DNA from 2 places in the Desulfuromusa ferrireducens genome. Region 1 is predicted to be linked to the other one. Evidence: riboswitches for the same ligand, from Rfam matches in the RefSeq annotation. Region 1 holds a riboswitch; the other holds the start of a gene.
What was found. A riboswitch is a leader RNA that binds a small molecule or an ion and turns the genes downstream of it on or off. The one in region 1 is predicted to bind molybdenum cofactor.

Region 1 (7,785 bases):
CTTCGGCATTCGGTGGACCCATCGACAGCGCAACACTGCGCACCGCGTACTGGTCGCGCAGCCGCAGACTTTCTTCGAGAGCGTGGGTGTCGTAGGGATTCATGATGAACGGGATGCCATCGCGAATCAGAGTGTTGGTAACCGGGTCGATCTGCACCTGAGTGGTGTCAGGAACCTGCTTGATACAAGAGATGACCAGCATGAAATCAATGTCCCTTCGAAAGGTTATTCGGAATTCTTCGGTTCTGAAAGCCAGCGGGGTGGAGCGAGATCTGCTTCAAAGCGATATTTCGTGAAATTCCATATCGAGCAGATCGATATTCAGGATGCGCCCCCTAAGAAGCGTCCCCTTGCCGAGGAGAAGCTTGCAGACCTCGGCGACTTCAAGGCTGGCAACAACTGCCGGGGTAAAAGAAGGGTTGCCCATATTCTGTTCCACGCCTTTTCCACTGTTGTTATGGGCGTAGAGTTTTTTTAGCGATTGATCGCCGGGAAAGACCGAGCAGACATGTCCGTACCAACCGGCAATCGCCCCGTGCACCATCGGCAGGCCAAGCCGCGTACAGACCTCAGCCAGATCCAGCCGGGTGTTAACGCTGTCCAAACAATCGACGACAACATCGGCGTGCTGCAGCAGTCGCTGACCATTGTCCAGACCGAAGGTCTCCCAACATGGAGTAACGGACACGGCTGGATTTATGTTGGCAATTCGCTCGTCGGCCGCATCGACTTTCGGCTGTCCCAGACTTTTGATCGATGCCAGCAGCTGTCGGTTCATATTGTGCTCTTCGAACATATCGGGATCGATGGCGATAATCTTGCCGACTCCCAGACGGGCCAGCTCTTCCAGAACGTAGCCACCGAGGCCGCCACAGCCGATCACCGCGACACAGCTGGCAAACAGCTGACGTTGTTGGGCAACGTCAAGCATCGCCCGGTTGCGCTGATAACGGGCTGGAAGAAGATCATTTTCCAGGGCAATCGCTTCAATTTCGGCAATGCTTTTTCGGTAACAACAACTGGCCGCGAGCTGAATAGACCAGGGCAGCAGATCGCCATCGCTTCTGGCACGGAGAAAGCTAAGGGCATCGCACATACTCAGCCACCACCGACCAAGGGAAACAGCGCCAGGGTGTCCCCTTCGTTCAAGGGTTGCGATAATTGCGCATGGCGGCCATTGATAAGCACAATACCAATTTCTATTTCTGGAATCGTTAAAACCGCGACCACCTCGGCACAGGTCGTGCCGACGGCTATTTCCTGTTCCTTGATCTTGAAGCGATCATTGCGAAAATTGGCAAAGAGTTTAACGGTAATCTTCATCTCATTCTCCCTGTTTTCTGCAATCCATCACTCACGCTGGTACTCGTGAAAAAAATCCCGGTGTGGCCGCACAGTGACGGCCACACCGGGCAGGAGAGAGAGTTTACACCCTCTTGAGAGATGGTTTAAAAGTCCCAGAATGCATCGATCTCGTCACCAGTGAAATCCCAGACCGCATTGTGCGGCGCGACCGGCTCGAGGAAGAATTCGGGCAGCCGATCGTCCTTATTGGTGAAGCCAGCGCCAATATTGAAGGCACGCTCGGTCTTGAGGACGCTTTTGCCGAGGTTGGTGACATCGTCGCCGGTCAGTTCGATCCCGAAGCGGGCGTTGATCATGTCGATCAGCGCCGGCAGACACTCAGGGATGTCCAGAGCCGGGAAAGCGACAAAGATACACATACCGGTCGAGTCGACGGCGGCGGTAGCAATCTGCAGGTTGCGAGAGAGCTCGACCTGACCATCCTTCTTCAGCGGGTCAACGTAACCGCCGATATTCAGGATATTGGTGGCGATAGCGTAACCGGCAGTGTGGTCGGCGCCCATGGTGCTGGTCGCGTAGGTGATGCCGATACCCTTGACACTGCGAGGGTCGTAGGCAGGGATCGCCTGATTCTTGACCACTGGGACGCGGGTGACGCCGTAGGTTTTGCCGACGCTGCCGGCACCACCACCGAGAATCCGGCCGAGCGGGGTGACTTTGCCGATTTCTTCCCTCAGTAAACGGATGACCCCTTTGCCGTCGCCAAAGGGGAGAATGCCGGCTTCCATGGCGACACCGAACATGACGGCGGTCTCGATGGAGTCGACACCGATATCATCCATGATGCTGTCGGCTACGGCGATATCATCGAGGATCTCGATACAGCAGTTGGCACCTAAGCCCCAGATGGTCTCGTACTCAAAGCCGGAAGTAAGGTACTTGCCGTCCTTGTCATTGTAGACCTGTGAGCATTTCATGATGCAACCGGCATGACAGCCGTGCTTGGTCTTGCCACCGCGCTCGACGATGGTGTCATGCATGGTCTCGCCGCTGATGTTGTCGTGTGCTTCGAACTGACCGTAGGTGAAGTTGCGGGTTGGCAGACCACCAGCCTCATTGAGGATATTTACCAAGACGTTGGTGCCGTAGGTAGCCAGACCTTCACCAGCGACCGGGTGATCAAGAATCGTCTTGGCGAAAATGCGGGCCGCGGCCTTGAATTTCTCCGGATCGGCGATGGTGACGCCGGGAGCGTCGCTCGCATCAACGGTGATGTACTTGATCTTTTTCGAGCCCATGACCGCACCCATGCCGCCGCGGCCGTGGCTACGGATCTTGCTGTCGGGGTCTTTGACCGAAATATTGGCAGCGGCCATCTTCGCTTCACCGGCCTGGCCGATCATCATGATGCCGACCTTCTTGTCGAACTTGGCCTCAAGCGCCTCAATGACAGCAAAGTTACCTTGACCGAGCAGCTCAGTCTCTTCGGCGATGGTCACACCGTTAACGGTGATGTTGAGGCTGTAGAATTTGTCTTCCTTCGGCAGGCCCTCGATTATCAGCGCTTTGATGCCCATCTTGGCAAACTGCTGAGCGGTGGTGCCGCCGGTGTTGCTCTCTTTGATGGTGCCAGTCAGGGGACTCTTGGCGCCACAGGACATTCGCCCGGAGTTGGCGGCCGCAGTGCCTGAGAGCAAACCAGGAGCGAAGACCAATTTATTATTTAATCCCAGCGGGTGACAGGCGGGATCGACCTCTGCGGAAACGATGGTCGAGGTCAGGGCGCGGCCACCGAGGCCAGCCCAGTTTTGCGGAACCTCCTCAACGCTGCTGGTGAGGTCGGTCATGTTAACGCGAAAAATTTTGTCCATGTTGTAGATACTCCCATTCGGCAAAGATGATGCGTAATGCACATATACGTTCAATCTCCTTTTCGAAAGGGAGGCCGCGCCGTTTCCAGCGGAACCCGGCGGCCTGCCACCATCAGGAAAATCCTCTAAGGTGATCAGGCTCGGAGATCGATATTTGTTTCAATAACTAACAGCCAGATTGCTGCTTATTGCAAAAAAGGGCCGGGAGAGTATTCACCCCGGCCCCAGAATCCGAAACGCTTACATTGCGGCCTGGTAGATGCCGATGACGTCATCGAGGTTCGCCTTGCGCGGGTTGGTCAACATGCAGGCATCGTTCTGAGCGTTGCCTGCCATAACGGCAAGGTCAGCTTCCTTAACGTTGAGTGCGGTCAGACCGGTCGGGATGCCAATGTCAGCAGAGAGCTTGCGGATTGCCGCGATGCCCTTGGCGGCAGCAGCAACAACACTCAAACCGTCAATGTTCTCACCCATCGCCACGGCGATATCAGCGAAACGCTGTGGGTTGGCGATAACGTTAAATTCGCAGACCGACGGCAGCAGGATAGCGTTACAGACACCATGGGGGAGATTGTAGAAGCCACCGAGCTGGTGGGCCATAGCGTGGACATAACCGAGGGAGGCGTTGTTGAAGGCCATGCCAGCGAGGTACTCAGCGTAGGCCATCTTGTCACGCCCTTCGAGGTTGTCGCCGTTGGCAACGACCGGACGCAGGTACTCGGCAACCAGCTCAATCGCCTTGATGGCACAGGCGTCAGTGATTGGGGTGGCAATGGTCGAGACGTAGGCCTCAACCGCGTGAGTCAGTGCATCCATGCCGGTTGCAGCGGTCAGGGCAGCAGGCTTGCCGACCATCAGGACTGGATCATTGATGGCGATATTTGGCGTGCAACGCCAGTCAACGATAGCCATTTTCACTTTGGTATCGGTGTTGGTGATGATGCAGAAGCGGGTCATCTCTGAAGCGGTACCGGCGGTGGTGTTAATGGCGACAAAAGGAGGCATTGCCTTAGTGGTCTTGTTAACGCCTTCGCAATCGCGGATGTGCCCGCCATTGGTGGCAACCATGCCGATGCCCTTAGCACAGTCGTGGGAAGAGCCGCCACCGAGGGAAATGATGGTGTCGCATTTCTCGCCCTGGTAAACCTCCAGACCGTCATGAACGTTTTTGTCGGTCGGGTTTGGCTCGGAACCGTCGAAGATGACCACGGGAATACCAGCGGCTTCGACCTGAACTTTGATCTGCTCAGCCATGCCCATAGCGACAATGCCCTTATCGGTGACCAACAGTGCCTTGGTGCCGCCCAGCGCCTTGACCTGTTCGCCGGTTTCCTTTGAGGAACCTACGCCCATGAGGGAAACAGTCGGAATATAGAATCCATAAGTTTGATCTGCTAAAGCCATTTTTTCTCTCCTTGTTGTTTCATTGGTGTTGTTGTGTTGCCAGAAAATATAAAAAGTAAAACGTAGGTTTAGGACTAGAGCAACAAGGGTGCCAGTTGCGAAAAAAGTACTTAACATACCGTAAACACAATCTTATTTCTTGCCATCGCTGACAGAAACAGTATTGAACTAAATTTCTCCTTCAGGACTATTTCGGCACAGAACGTTCCAGAACGGATCGATCTGCTACACCTGCCACACCTGTCACACCTCCCCCTACCCTCCCTGCGACAAACACAGTTCATGGCACAAATCGTTCCAAAGTGGGACAATATGTACCTATTTAATACATTCCACTACATGGTAGCCCTGCTGTTCAACGAGCAGGGATCGCCGAAAAGGACAGCCCATATAAATATCTAAAACCCACCCCAGCTCCCAGCCCGTATACGTAACAACGTTTAACTCTGTCGAACTGCCGCCTATCAGCACACTCTCGTCGTCGCGATAAACCCATCGTCTGGAAGGAAAACTGGAAATTTGCATGACTTTTGCAATTGATGCCCTGCCTGAAAGAAAGGCTGTCGCCGGACAAAACTGCAAGCGACGGTTTTCGCCTTGCCCTAAACGGACAACCTATCTATTCGACAAACACAAGACAGAAGGATGAACCAATGAAATCAAGACTGACGTTGTTAATCACCGCTTGCCTGTTAGGGGCACTGACCACCCCTGCGTTGGCGACCGAGCATCTGCGCCTGGCAACCACCACTTCGACAGAAAATTCAGGGTTACTGGCGGTACTGCTCCCGCCTTTTGAGCAGGCCAATGATTGCCAGGTTGATGTAATCGCCGTCGGCACCGGCAAAGCAATCAAACTGGGGGAATCGGGCGATGTTGATGTCGTCATGGTGCATGCCCGCAATAAAGAAGATAAGTTTGTTGCCGCAGGCTACGGCGTCGACCGGCGGGACGTGATGTACAACGATTTTGTCATCCTCGGACCAGCCAAGGATCCGGCCGGCCTTAAAGAAGCAAACGATGTCGCCGCCGCCATGGCCAAAATTGCCGCGACCGAAGCGACCTTCGTCTCACGCGGCGATGACTCCGGCACCCACAGCCGCGAGAAACAACTCTGGCAAGCGGCCGAGGTCACCCCATACGGCGACTGGTACCTGGAAGCTGGCCGCGGTATGGGCGAGGTGATTGTTATGGCAGGAGAACGCCAGGGCTATACGCTGAGCGATCGCGGCACCTATCTGGCGTTCAAAGGCAAGACTGATCTGCAGGTTGTCAGCGAAGGGGACCAGCGGCTGTTTAACCCCTACGGCGTGATCATGGTCAATCCGCAGAAACATCCACACGTCAAGGTAAAATTGGCCGAAAAGTTTCTCGACTACCTGACTTCCCCTCAGGCGAAAAGCCTTATCACCGCTTATCGCCGCGGTGGTGAGCAGCTTTTCTACGTCCAATAAGGGAATAGCTTGGGCTATCTGAGTGGATCATTATTGCAGGCGATTGAGCTGGTATTCGCCTTTGATCGGGAGATCCAGAGTATCGTCTGGACCTCCCTCTATACCTCCTGCACGGCCATTGTCCTGTCGGCGCTGCTGGCTGTCCCTGCTGGCGTGTTGCTCGGGCTGGCACAGTTTCGCGGTCGGCGCGTACTGGTTACACTGCTGAACACCCTGATGGCGCTGCCGACCGTGGTTGTCGGCCTGGTGTTGTTTGGACTGTTCAGCAGGCAGGGTCCGGTTGGCAGTCTCGGCCTGCTGTTCACGCCACTGGCGATGATTGTCGGCCAGATGGTGCTGGCCATACCGATCATCGCCAATTATGTTCTGGCCGCTGTCAAGGGTTCAGACAAACGGATCATCAACACCGCGTTGACGCTGGGGGCGACGCCACTTCAAGCCGGAATACAGTTGCTTAGAGAGATCCGTTTCGGGGTGATGGCGGCAGTAATTGCCGGTTTTGGCCGGGTTATCGGCGAAGTCGGGGTCGCGATGATGCTCGGCGGCAATATCCGCGGTTCAACCCGCACCATGACCACGGCGATCGCTCTGGAAACCAGCAAGGGAGAATTCGCCTTCGGCCTGGCGTTGGGGATGGTGCTTTTGAGTGTCGCCCTGTTCGTAAATCTATTTTTGAACCTGTTGCAACAAAGGTAAGTTGATGAAACCGGTACTCCGCTTAAAAGATGTGATCATTCGTCAGGGGCAGAGCTTCAGCCTCTCGATTGAGAGACTGGAACTGTTGCCAAACCGCAGCTATGCGCTAACGGGAGACAATGGGGCCGGGAAAAGCACCCTGCTCAGGGCGCTGGCTTTTTTGAGCGTGCCGCAGCGAGGGACTATTAGCTTCGCCGCGACAGCAGAAACCCTGACGCAGCGACGGCAGAAGGTCACCCTGGTCGAGCAATCCCCCTACCTGCTCAAGGGGACGGTGGCGGACAATCTCACTTTCGGGCTGAAGTTGCGCGGCATTCCGGGAAAAGAGCAAAAAATACGGATCAAATCGACCCTTGAGACGGTCGGCCTGAACGGTTTCGAACAGCGTAAAGCCGACAAACTCTCAGGAGGGGAAGTACAACGAGTGGCCTTGGCCCGTGCTCTGGCCTTGCAACCTGAAGTGCTGCTGCTAGATGAACCGACCGCGAACATCGACAGCGCCAGCCTGCCCGCGTTTGAGGAATTACTCAGCAGGCTTCCAAATTATGGCGTTACGCTGATCTTTACCACCCATGATCTGACGCAACCCGAGCGGTTGGGCAGCGAAACCATCCGGCTGGAGAATGGTCGCCTGATCGCCAGCCCCAAAAACCCAATGAAACAGATTGAACTCACCACCATGGAGCAACACAGATGGCTAAATCCTTTGAAAGTGCAAGGGCTCTGATCCTCGACCGGGTCATGCCGTTAGGTAGCGACTCGGTCACCTTACTTGATGCCGTTGGCCGTGTCCTGGCAAAGGACATTGAATCGCCCTGCGAACTGCCGCGTTGGGACAATTCGGCCATGGACGGCTACGCGGTCCGGCACGAAGACAGCCGCGTTGGCGCGCGACTGACCATAAGCGGCTATATTTCGGCTGGCGCCAGCGCCGGGGATCTTCATGTTGCTCCGGGAAGTGCAATAAAAGTTATGACCGGCGCGCCAATCCCGAGCGGCTGTCAGGCGATTGTCCCCATCGAAGAGACCGAAGAGGATGGCACACAGGTGGTCAT
Region 2 (7,785 bases), 1.9 Mb from region 1:
CCTCTTTGTTCTCGGATGCGATTGATCCATCGACTCAAGGGATCATCTCTATTGGCTGCTCGAAGGACGACGGTACGAGCGCCATGGATCAATTGCATGCGAAGGTATTTATCCCCGCGTTTGCTAATCCCCAAAAGAACATTTTTGCCGCCACTGCTGTGCTGACGTGGAACCAGGCCAAGGGATGCCGCTGCATGTCGACCGCGAACATAGGCACGCCCATCACCAATCGTACTGCGAAAGGCACTCGCAACAATCGGACCGAAGCCCGGGATTGTTTGTAATCTCTGGCAGGCATCATCCTGCTGACTTAATAACTCCAGTTCCTTCGTGTAAAACGCAATATGCTCGTCAAGCTCGACGAGCTGCTCATAGCGTCGCGCCAGGAGGTTGCGGAACCGAAAGCTCAACACGTTGTCGGCATCTTCCAGTAGTTCCGGAATCTTTTTGCGTAAAACGGTCAATCCTTTCGAGAAGCTGATACCGTACTCTCCGAGCAAGCCCCGTGTTGAGTTACTCAAGGCGGTGCGATCCCTCAAGCACTGGGAGCGCATCCGATGGATGGCTTGCATGTCATGTTCTTCCACTGTTTTAACAGCGACGAACGCAATTCTGGGTCTGTCAAGTGCCTCGGCAATGGCCCGCGCATCGTTGTAGTCGTTCTTGTTTCCTTGCACTAAAGGCTTCACGTACTGGGGTGGTACCAACTTCACATCATGACCAATGGCACGCAATTCCCGACCCCAGTAGTGTGATGTTGCGCAGGCTTCCATACCGACACGACATGGTGGTAATTGAGCAAAGAATTGAAGGACATGATTACGTCGAAGCATACGTTTCTTGACTTCCTTATTGCGCTCATTGAAACAGACAACATGAAAGACGCTTTTTGCCAAGTCCAAGCCGACAGTGGTAATATTCATTACGGTCTCCTCTCGCTCAACGTTGATGGTTAGCTTCTTACTCTCCATCATGGCGCATAGATGCCGATTTCGGTAGCGGGGGAGACCATTTCATCAAAAGTAGTGAGTATTTTGATTATCCGCCACCTCTTTAAATTGGGGTGGCGGGTTTCACATAATAATCGGTGGCCGCATTCAATCATAATATGCATTTACTTGCCCTGCGGTTCCCATCGACCAAGTAACTCAACAAAATCGATACCATAATCCAGCCGTTGGATGTAATCATTCATCAGCGCAATCTTTGGTCGACCGGCATACAGAGCGGGCATTTTAAGTTGTGGAGCGTGACCGGTCAGGTACTGCGACTGCTCCATAAGGACGCCATTACGGTCACGTAGTGTGTTGATAAATGACGAGCGGAAACCATGAAAGACTTTGGCCTGTTCGGGGTCGTCCCACTCCATCACCCGTTTGATGTGTTTCCCAAACCGTTTGGAGAACCCGTTCGACCAATTATCCACCGTGGCATAGTAGGTCAGGTTCGGGAACAGTCTGTCGTGTCCCTGGGCAATAAATTCGCGGTAGTTCAAAAGCCCTAACTCGATCAGAGTTTGATGCACAGGCACCCTCCGTACCGACCCTTCAGTCTTGCCCCCCTGCCGGCGTTCCCCATCGATGACAATCCGGAAGAACCAGCAATCAGCCTTGTCGTCATACCGAATATCATCGCAATACAACTGACACAGTTCACTCTGTCGGCAGCCAGAAAGTATGGCAATAATCGGCAACCAGTAGTTTTCGGCGTTCTTATAACAGTGCTTCGCCTTGGTAAAATAGGACGTCTGGAGTAAGCGTAAGATCTCGTCAATACTCCAAGGCAGATAACGATCCTGACTTTCCAGTTCCCCCTCTTCGTTGACCTCCTGGCTGACCTTAAACTTCCAAGTAGGGCAGGGGTTTCGATCGATCCAGCCTTTTTTTGCAGCTTTTTTGAAAATGCTGTTTAACCCGGTTAGGCGGTACTTGATGGAATTCATCTTGATCGGCTCGCCCAAATCGGTACGGTTGACGATCGCTTCCGCCGACATGTGGTCAAGGTCTCTTCTTGAAGAAGCCCCCTTCGGCCATTTACGGATGATCTCACCGGCCTTGAGGATTTCCTGTTCATCGTAATCGCGGATCGGTTTGTCAACCAGCACCCGGAGCAGCGCCTTATGGTTTTGCTGCACCTTGATCAGGGAGGTCTTCTTATTGTTCTGCGCTTGTTCGGCCTCGATCAGTGCACAAACCTCTGACAGCAATTTGTTGGGTCGATCCATTTTACGGCGCAGTTCCCGGTCATACTCAGTATCATTGCAGCGCAGGCGCTCGACCTCTATTTCGAGAATATCAATCTCGGTCCGCACCATTGCCTGGACAAGGCGGTAAAAGTCGGTCGGAGGATCTTTGTTGTATGCTTCTTCGTTAGGATTCAGGTAGTCCTTGGGAGGAAGGTCGATATCCTGCCCGCTTTGTTCAGCCAGAGAATAGGCCGAAATACGAGTGATGTCATCGAAATGGCCATAGCGCCGCAATTCTTTGCGCGCCTTGATGCCGGCCTGATAGTGTTCGAGGAGGGCAGCGTAATCTTCTTCAGTACGGTCTTCGGCAAACTGCCGGTACAACAGCAGGTCATCTTGCCCCTGATTGAGGGAGCGAATATCCCCGGACATGGCAGCCTGGCACATGTCGCTTCCGTGCTCACGCTGCCGTTCATAGCCAGCAAGCACCCTGTCTTTATAGCGTTGCACTAACTGTGCGATCTGTTCGTCACTTAGCATATCCATCCTGATCGTGGTAAATAGTTCTTCGGTCTTATAAACAAGTACCCGCAGCCGGCGCTTTGCCTGTTTGTAGTTTCGAGTCCGAAGCGATACGGTAATGAATTTCTGCTGCAAAAAAGAAAAAAGGTCAGCAGGCACTCTCATACGAAAGTAATACTGCTGACCTCTTTTAGTTAAGTAGCTGCACCCCATAGGAGGCCTCCAGTGTGTTACAACGCGTGTCATAGCACCAGAGTCCTGGTTGTCAGCCCGAATAATTTCAGCTACTTATATGTATTTGGCGGAGGTAGATGAGAATCGAACTCACCCGGGAAGGGATACTCCCCACATCGGTTTTGAAGACCGTGAGCGTCACCAGACCGCTAACTACCTCCGTAACTTTTTGAATGTCACAGTTTTAACTTTTCAAACCCAGCTTTTCAACAACAAAATCGGCCACGGCCGAGGGATTGTTCAGATCAAGTTGCGGCACGTCAACCTGCAGCTCGGTATCGGTCGCTACCGCCACCAGGGTGGGATCCTGTCGTTCCCCCCGCGTAATCAGCCCTTCACCATGCGCCTGACGATAGAGCTCGATCTTCGGCAAGCCACTCTGTTTGAAACCTTCGACCAGAACCAGATCGACATCGGGAAAATAATCGCCGATCAACTCCTCTATTTCCGGTGATTGCTGATGCTGCTTAACCAGCGCCAACTTGCTTGACGAGCAGATCAGCATGCTGTCCGCTCCAGCCTCGGTAAAGCGGTGGCTGTCTTTACCGGGATGATCAATCTCGAACTTATGTGCGTCGTGCTTGATCGCCCCAACCTTGTAACCGCGTGCTTTGAGCTCGCTGATCACGGTGGTCAGCAGGGTGGTTTTACCGGTCCCGGAACGGGCGATAAATGAGATAGCCGGTGGCTGTTTTCTGTCCATACTAATACCCCAACGCCGTGGACGCCCCAAGCAGGTGCACATCCAGTTTATCCCCTGCTGCGTAATAATCTCTGTCGGGAGCCAAAAGAGCAATCCCCTGAGCGTAGATCATGGTGCGCAGGATACCGGTATTCTGATCCCCAGCGCTGACGATGACCATTTCTCCCTGTTCATTCAACTCAACCGCCACCCGCATCAACTGGAGACGGTCATACTTCTTTTTCACCGGTTCCTGGAGTTTGGCTTTGAACAGCGGCTTGAGCAGGGTGCGGTGACCCATCATCTTTAGCAAGGCCGGACGGACAAACTCTTCAAAAGTAATCATCGTTGAAACCGGATTGCCGGGCAGGGAAAAAACAGGAGTTTTACCCTGCATGCCGAACGCGGTCGGTTTACCTGGCTTGATGTTGATTTTCCAGAACAGTTGCTTTACGCCCAGTTCTTCGAGGACCTCGCGGACGTAATCACGATCACCGGCGGACACTCCAGCCGAAGTAATCAACACGTCGGCCTGCAATCCATCACTGAGCTTTTCCCGCAAACTCTCCAGGTTGTCGCGGGCGATGCCGAGCATCAACGGTTCGGCGCCAATCTCGCGGATCGCCGCCGCCAGGGCCCAGGAGTTGCTATTGATAACGCCTCCTTCGAAACGCAGTTCATCCAGTTCCTGCAGCTCATCGCCGGTGGAAAGGATCGCCACTCGGACCCGACGGCGCACCTTGACCATCGACATGCCGAAAGAGGCGAGCAGGCTGATTTCGGCGGGTCGCAACACGGTTCCGGCCTCGATAACCCGATCTCCCGGTTTGATATCTTCGCCCTGCCAGCGGATATGCTCGCCCTTTTTGACCGGCCCGAGAATAGTCACCTGACCAGGGGCTTCAACGGTCTCCTCAAAGGGCACAATCGCATCGGCACCTTGCGGAATCGGCGCCCCGGTCATGATCTTGACCGCCGTCTGCGCCTTGACCGTGCAATTCAACCGGCCTCCGGCAGGCAGATAGCCGACTAACGGCAGGATCGCTCCGGTGGAACAATCCTCAGCACGCACCGCGTAGCCATCCATCGCTGAATTATCGAACAACGGTAACGGTTGGTTGGCAATGACATCCTCGGCGACCGCCCGACCGGCAGCGTCGAGCAAGGAAACTTTTTCTATCGCCAACGGTTCGACAGCATCAATAATCTGCTGGCGCGCCTGATAAAATGAAATCGGCATCTTTTCTCCTCATCGTTAAACTTTATTTTTAGCGTTGCTGAAGCAGATTTAATCCCAAATTAACCAGCAGCGCCACCCCCATCAACACCAATCCGAGAGCCAGTCCAAAAGCAAACTCCCCCTTACTTGTTTCCAGGGCAATGGCAGTCGTCATGGTGCGGGTGGTGCCGCGGATATTGCCACCGAGCATCATCGCCACGCCGACTTCGGCAATCACGCGGCCGAAACCAGCGATCACCGCCGCCATCACGCCGAAACGAATCTCGCGCAGCAGTTGCACCGCCGCCTGCAAACGGGAGGCGCCGAGGGTCAGGGCAGTGTTGATAATCCGCTCGTCGGACCCGCTGACTGCCGCCAACACCAGGTTGGCAACGATTGGTGTGGCCAACACCGTTTGCCCGGCAATCATCGCCAGCGGTGTAAACAGCAATCCGAGATCCCCGAGTGGCCCCTGTCGACTGAACAAACCGAACAGTAGCAGGCCAACCACTACAGTCGGCAGAGCCATCAAGGTATTCAGCAGGGTGATCATCAACCGCCGGCCGCGAAACCGGCTGATCCCCAGCCAGAGACCGATCGGCACCCCAACCAGCGCGGCCATCAGGATGGCGCAACTGGAGGTGTACAGGGATGTCCAGACGGTCATCTGGACATCCCGATCGAAACTGATGATCAGCTCAACGGCTGCAAGCAGGGATTCACCTAAAAAGCCCAAAGAGTTTCCTTACTCGGCAACGTAAAAAAGTTGCTCGCCACCTTTACGGAAACTGGTGATCAGGGCCCGGGCTGGAGGAGAAACCAGATAGTCGAGGAATTTTTTCGCGTGCTCGACCTTTACATGGTCGTGTTTGGCCGGATTTACCATGATCACGCCATAAGGGTTAAACAGGCCGTTATCTCCTTCGACGGCAATTCGCAGCTCGGTCTTGGTTTTGAATGCCAAGTAGGTGCCGCGGTCGGTCAAGGTATAACCCTGACGCTCGCCAGCCATGACGATTACCTCGCCCATGCCGCGGCCAGCTTCCAGGTACCAGTCTCCAGCCGGTGCAACAGCAGCCTTTTTCCACAACTGCTTTTCGCGCGAGTGGGTGCCGGAATCGTCGCCACGCGAGACAAAGGTACTACCGGTGGCAGCAATCTTGGCCATAGCGGCGGTCGCGTCTTTACTGCCTTTAATCCCTGCGGGGTCACTGGCCGGGCCGATGATGATGAAGTCATTGTACATGACATCGCGGCGATCAACGCCGAAACCGGCGGCGACAAATTTATCTTCCTTGCTGCGCGCATGCACCAACACCACATCGACATCGCCGTTTTCGCCCAACTTGATCGCTTTGCCGGTGCCGACGGCAATGACGTCAACCTTGCAATCGTTGGCCTGCTCAAACGGCGGCAGCAACTCGGCCAGCAGACCGGAATTTTCCGTTGAGGTGGTCGTCGCGAGACGCAAATGCTCGCTGGCCAATGCACTTCCGGCTAGCACCAACAGGCAACTTAGCAGAACCAAAATACGCTGTACTTTCATTTTCCTCTATCCTCCATCTTGCAAACAAAAAACGCCTTTCAGATGAAAGGCGTAAACAGCCGCACCCATTTAGTGCAACTGTACGTCTCCTTTCCAAATACGGGAGGTCCGGTCGTTTCCCACCGAACCCAACGGCTTTAGCGCCACGGCAAATACCGACAGGCAAAAAAAGCTCGGAGAATGACAATCATGTTGTGCATGTTCCAGACGGCCCAGTGGGTCGCCCGATTTGCTTATCCCTTCACCTGCCGCAGCAGGGGTTGATAGTTCTCGTTTGGGTGAACCGCTGGCGTTTGCTGCAGCTGACCATCGGCCAAGGAGAGGATCTCACCGCCCAGCCGCTGCGGCTGTTGCGCATCATGGCTGGCGATCACCACCGTCATCCCTTGCAGTGGGAGACCGACCAGGAAACGCTCCAAAGCAGCCAATTGTCCGACATCGAGATTGGCGGTCGACTCATCGAGCAGTAACAGCTGCGGCCGCAAGCAGAGGGCTCGCGCCAGCGCAACCCGCCGGGTTTCACCGCCGGATAATTGTTCTGCCGAGCGCTGCTGAAAACCGTCCAAGCCGACAACCTGCAGCGCCTGATCGATCCGGCTTTGTAACTCCTGTCCTTTTAAGCCACGCAGTTTCAAACCGAAAGCGAGATTCTTCTCAACACTGCCGACAAACAGCAGCGGATTCTGTTCGAGCAGGGTGATCTGTTGCCGCAGCCGTTGCAGACTGGACCCGGTCCATAACACCGGCTGCCCGGCAAAACTCAGCTGCCCACTTTGTGGCTGTTGCAAAAGGGCCAACAGTCGCAGCAGGGTACTTTTCCCAGCGCCGTTTTCCCCTTTCAGAACATAGAGACGTCCTGTTTGCAGATTGAGCCTCGGCACCTGCAGGGAAAAATCCCCTTGTTGCAAGCTGATATTGTTTAGTTCGAGCAGCGTCGTCATCATGCCGATCCCACAAAAAAAGCTCCTTCCGCATGGAAGAAGCCCTTAAAAGACCATAGGAGACAGATAAGCTGCACCAGTAGCCTTTTTCAGGATCCCCTTTCCAAACGGGAGGCCCGGCCGTTTCCAGCCGCACCCATCGACCGACCGCCATCAGGAAAACCCTCTAAGGCGGGACGGTTCGGAGAACCAATATTTAGTTTTTAGTTGCTGTTGCCTTCGAGCAACGGCACGGAACTTAACTCCTCATTGCTAACCAGAGTACCACGCAGTCGGAAATAATCCTCCGGCGTGTTGATATTCTGAAAGCTTTTCTCGCCAGGATCAAGCTCTTTTATCTTTTTGCTGGAAATTTCTACTACTTTGACCTGATCGAAGAACAGCATGATCCGCCGCTGTCCGCCGTCCAGCACCTGCTCCATGGCCGACAAACAACTCTTGTCGTAGAGGGCATGC

Region 2: another riboswitch for molybdenum cofactor. It lies ahead of ACZ5PT_RS05230 (ABC transporter substrate-binding protein); the one in region 1 lies ahead of ACZ5PT_RS13780 (aldehyde ferredoxin oxidoreductase C-terminal domain-containing protein).

Annotation. Positions count from the first base shown of each region.
Region 1 covers NZ_AP042415.1:3,067,061-3,074,845, reverse strand. The annotation lists gene ACZ5PT_RS13795 (electron transfer flavoprotein subunit beta/FixA family protein) at 1-202, opposite strand, end outside; gene ACZ5PT_RS13790 (HesA/MoeB/ThiF family protein) at 278-1,096, opposite strand; gene ACZ5PT_RS13785 (MoaD/ThiS family protein) at 1,099-1,323, opposite strand; gene ACZ5PT_RS13780 (aldehyde ferredoxin oxidoreductase C-terminal domain-containing protein) at 1,449-3,176, opposite strand; molybdenum cofactor riboswitch at 3,216-3,334, opposite strand; gene ACZ5PT_RS13775 (iron-containing alcohol dehydrogenase) at 3,417-4,580, opposite strand; gene ACZ5PT_RS13770 (ABC transporter substrate-binding protein) at 5,234-6,034, shown strand; gene ACZ5PT_RS13765 (ABC transporter permease) at 6,044-6,730, shown strand; gene ACZ5PT_RS13760 (ABC transporter ATP-binding protein) at 6,735-7,457, shown strand; gene ACZ5PT_RS13755 (molybdopterin molybdotransferase MoeA) at 7,424-7,785, shown strand, end outside.
Region 2 covers NZ_AP042415.1:1,141,438-1,149,222, forward strand. The annotation lists gene ACZ5PT_RS05195 (IS110 family RNA-guided transposase) at 1-923, opposite strand, end outside; gene ACZ5PT_RS05200 (hypothetical protein) at 1,115-2,725, opposite strand; partial or broken gene ACZ5PT_RS05205 (DUF6538 domain-containing protein) at 2,744-2,953, opposite strand; tRNA gene ACZ5PT_RS05210 (tRNA-Sec) at 3,007-3,102, opposite strand; gene mobB (molybdopterin-guanine dinucleotide biosynthesis protein B) at 3,126-3,644, opposite strand; gene ACZ5PT_RS05220 (molybdopterin molybdotransferase MoeA) at 3,646-4,863, opposite strand; gene ACZ5PT_RS05225 (ABC transporter permease) at 4,892-5,578, opposite strand; gene ACZ5PT_RS05230 (ABC transporter substrate-binding protein) at 5,588-6,388, opposite strand; molybdenum cofactor riboswitch at 6,459-6,579, opposite strand; gene ACZ5PT_RS05235 (ATP-binding cassette domain-containing protein) at 6,622-7,332, opposite strand; molybdenum cofactor riboswitch at 7,410-7,528, opposite strand; gene fdhD (formate dehydrogenase accessory sulfurtransferase FdhD) at 7,533-7,785, opposite strand, start outside.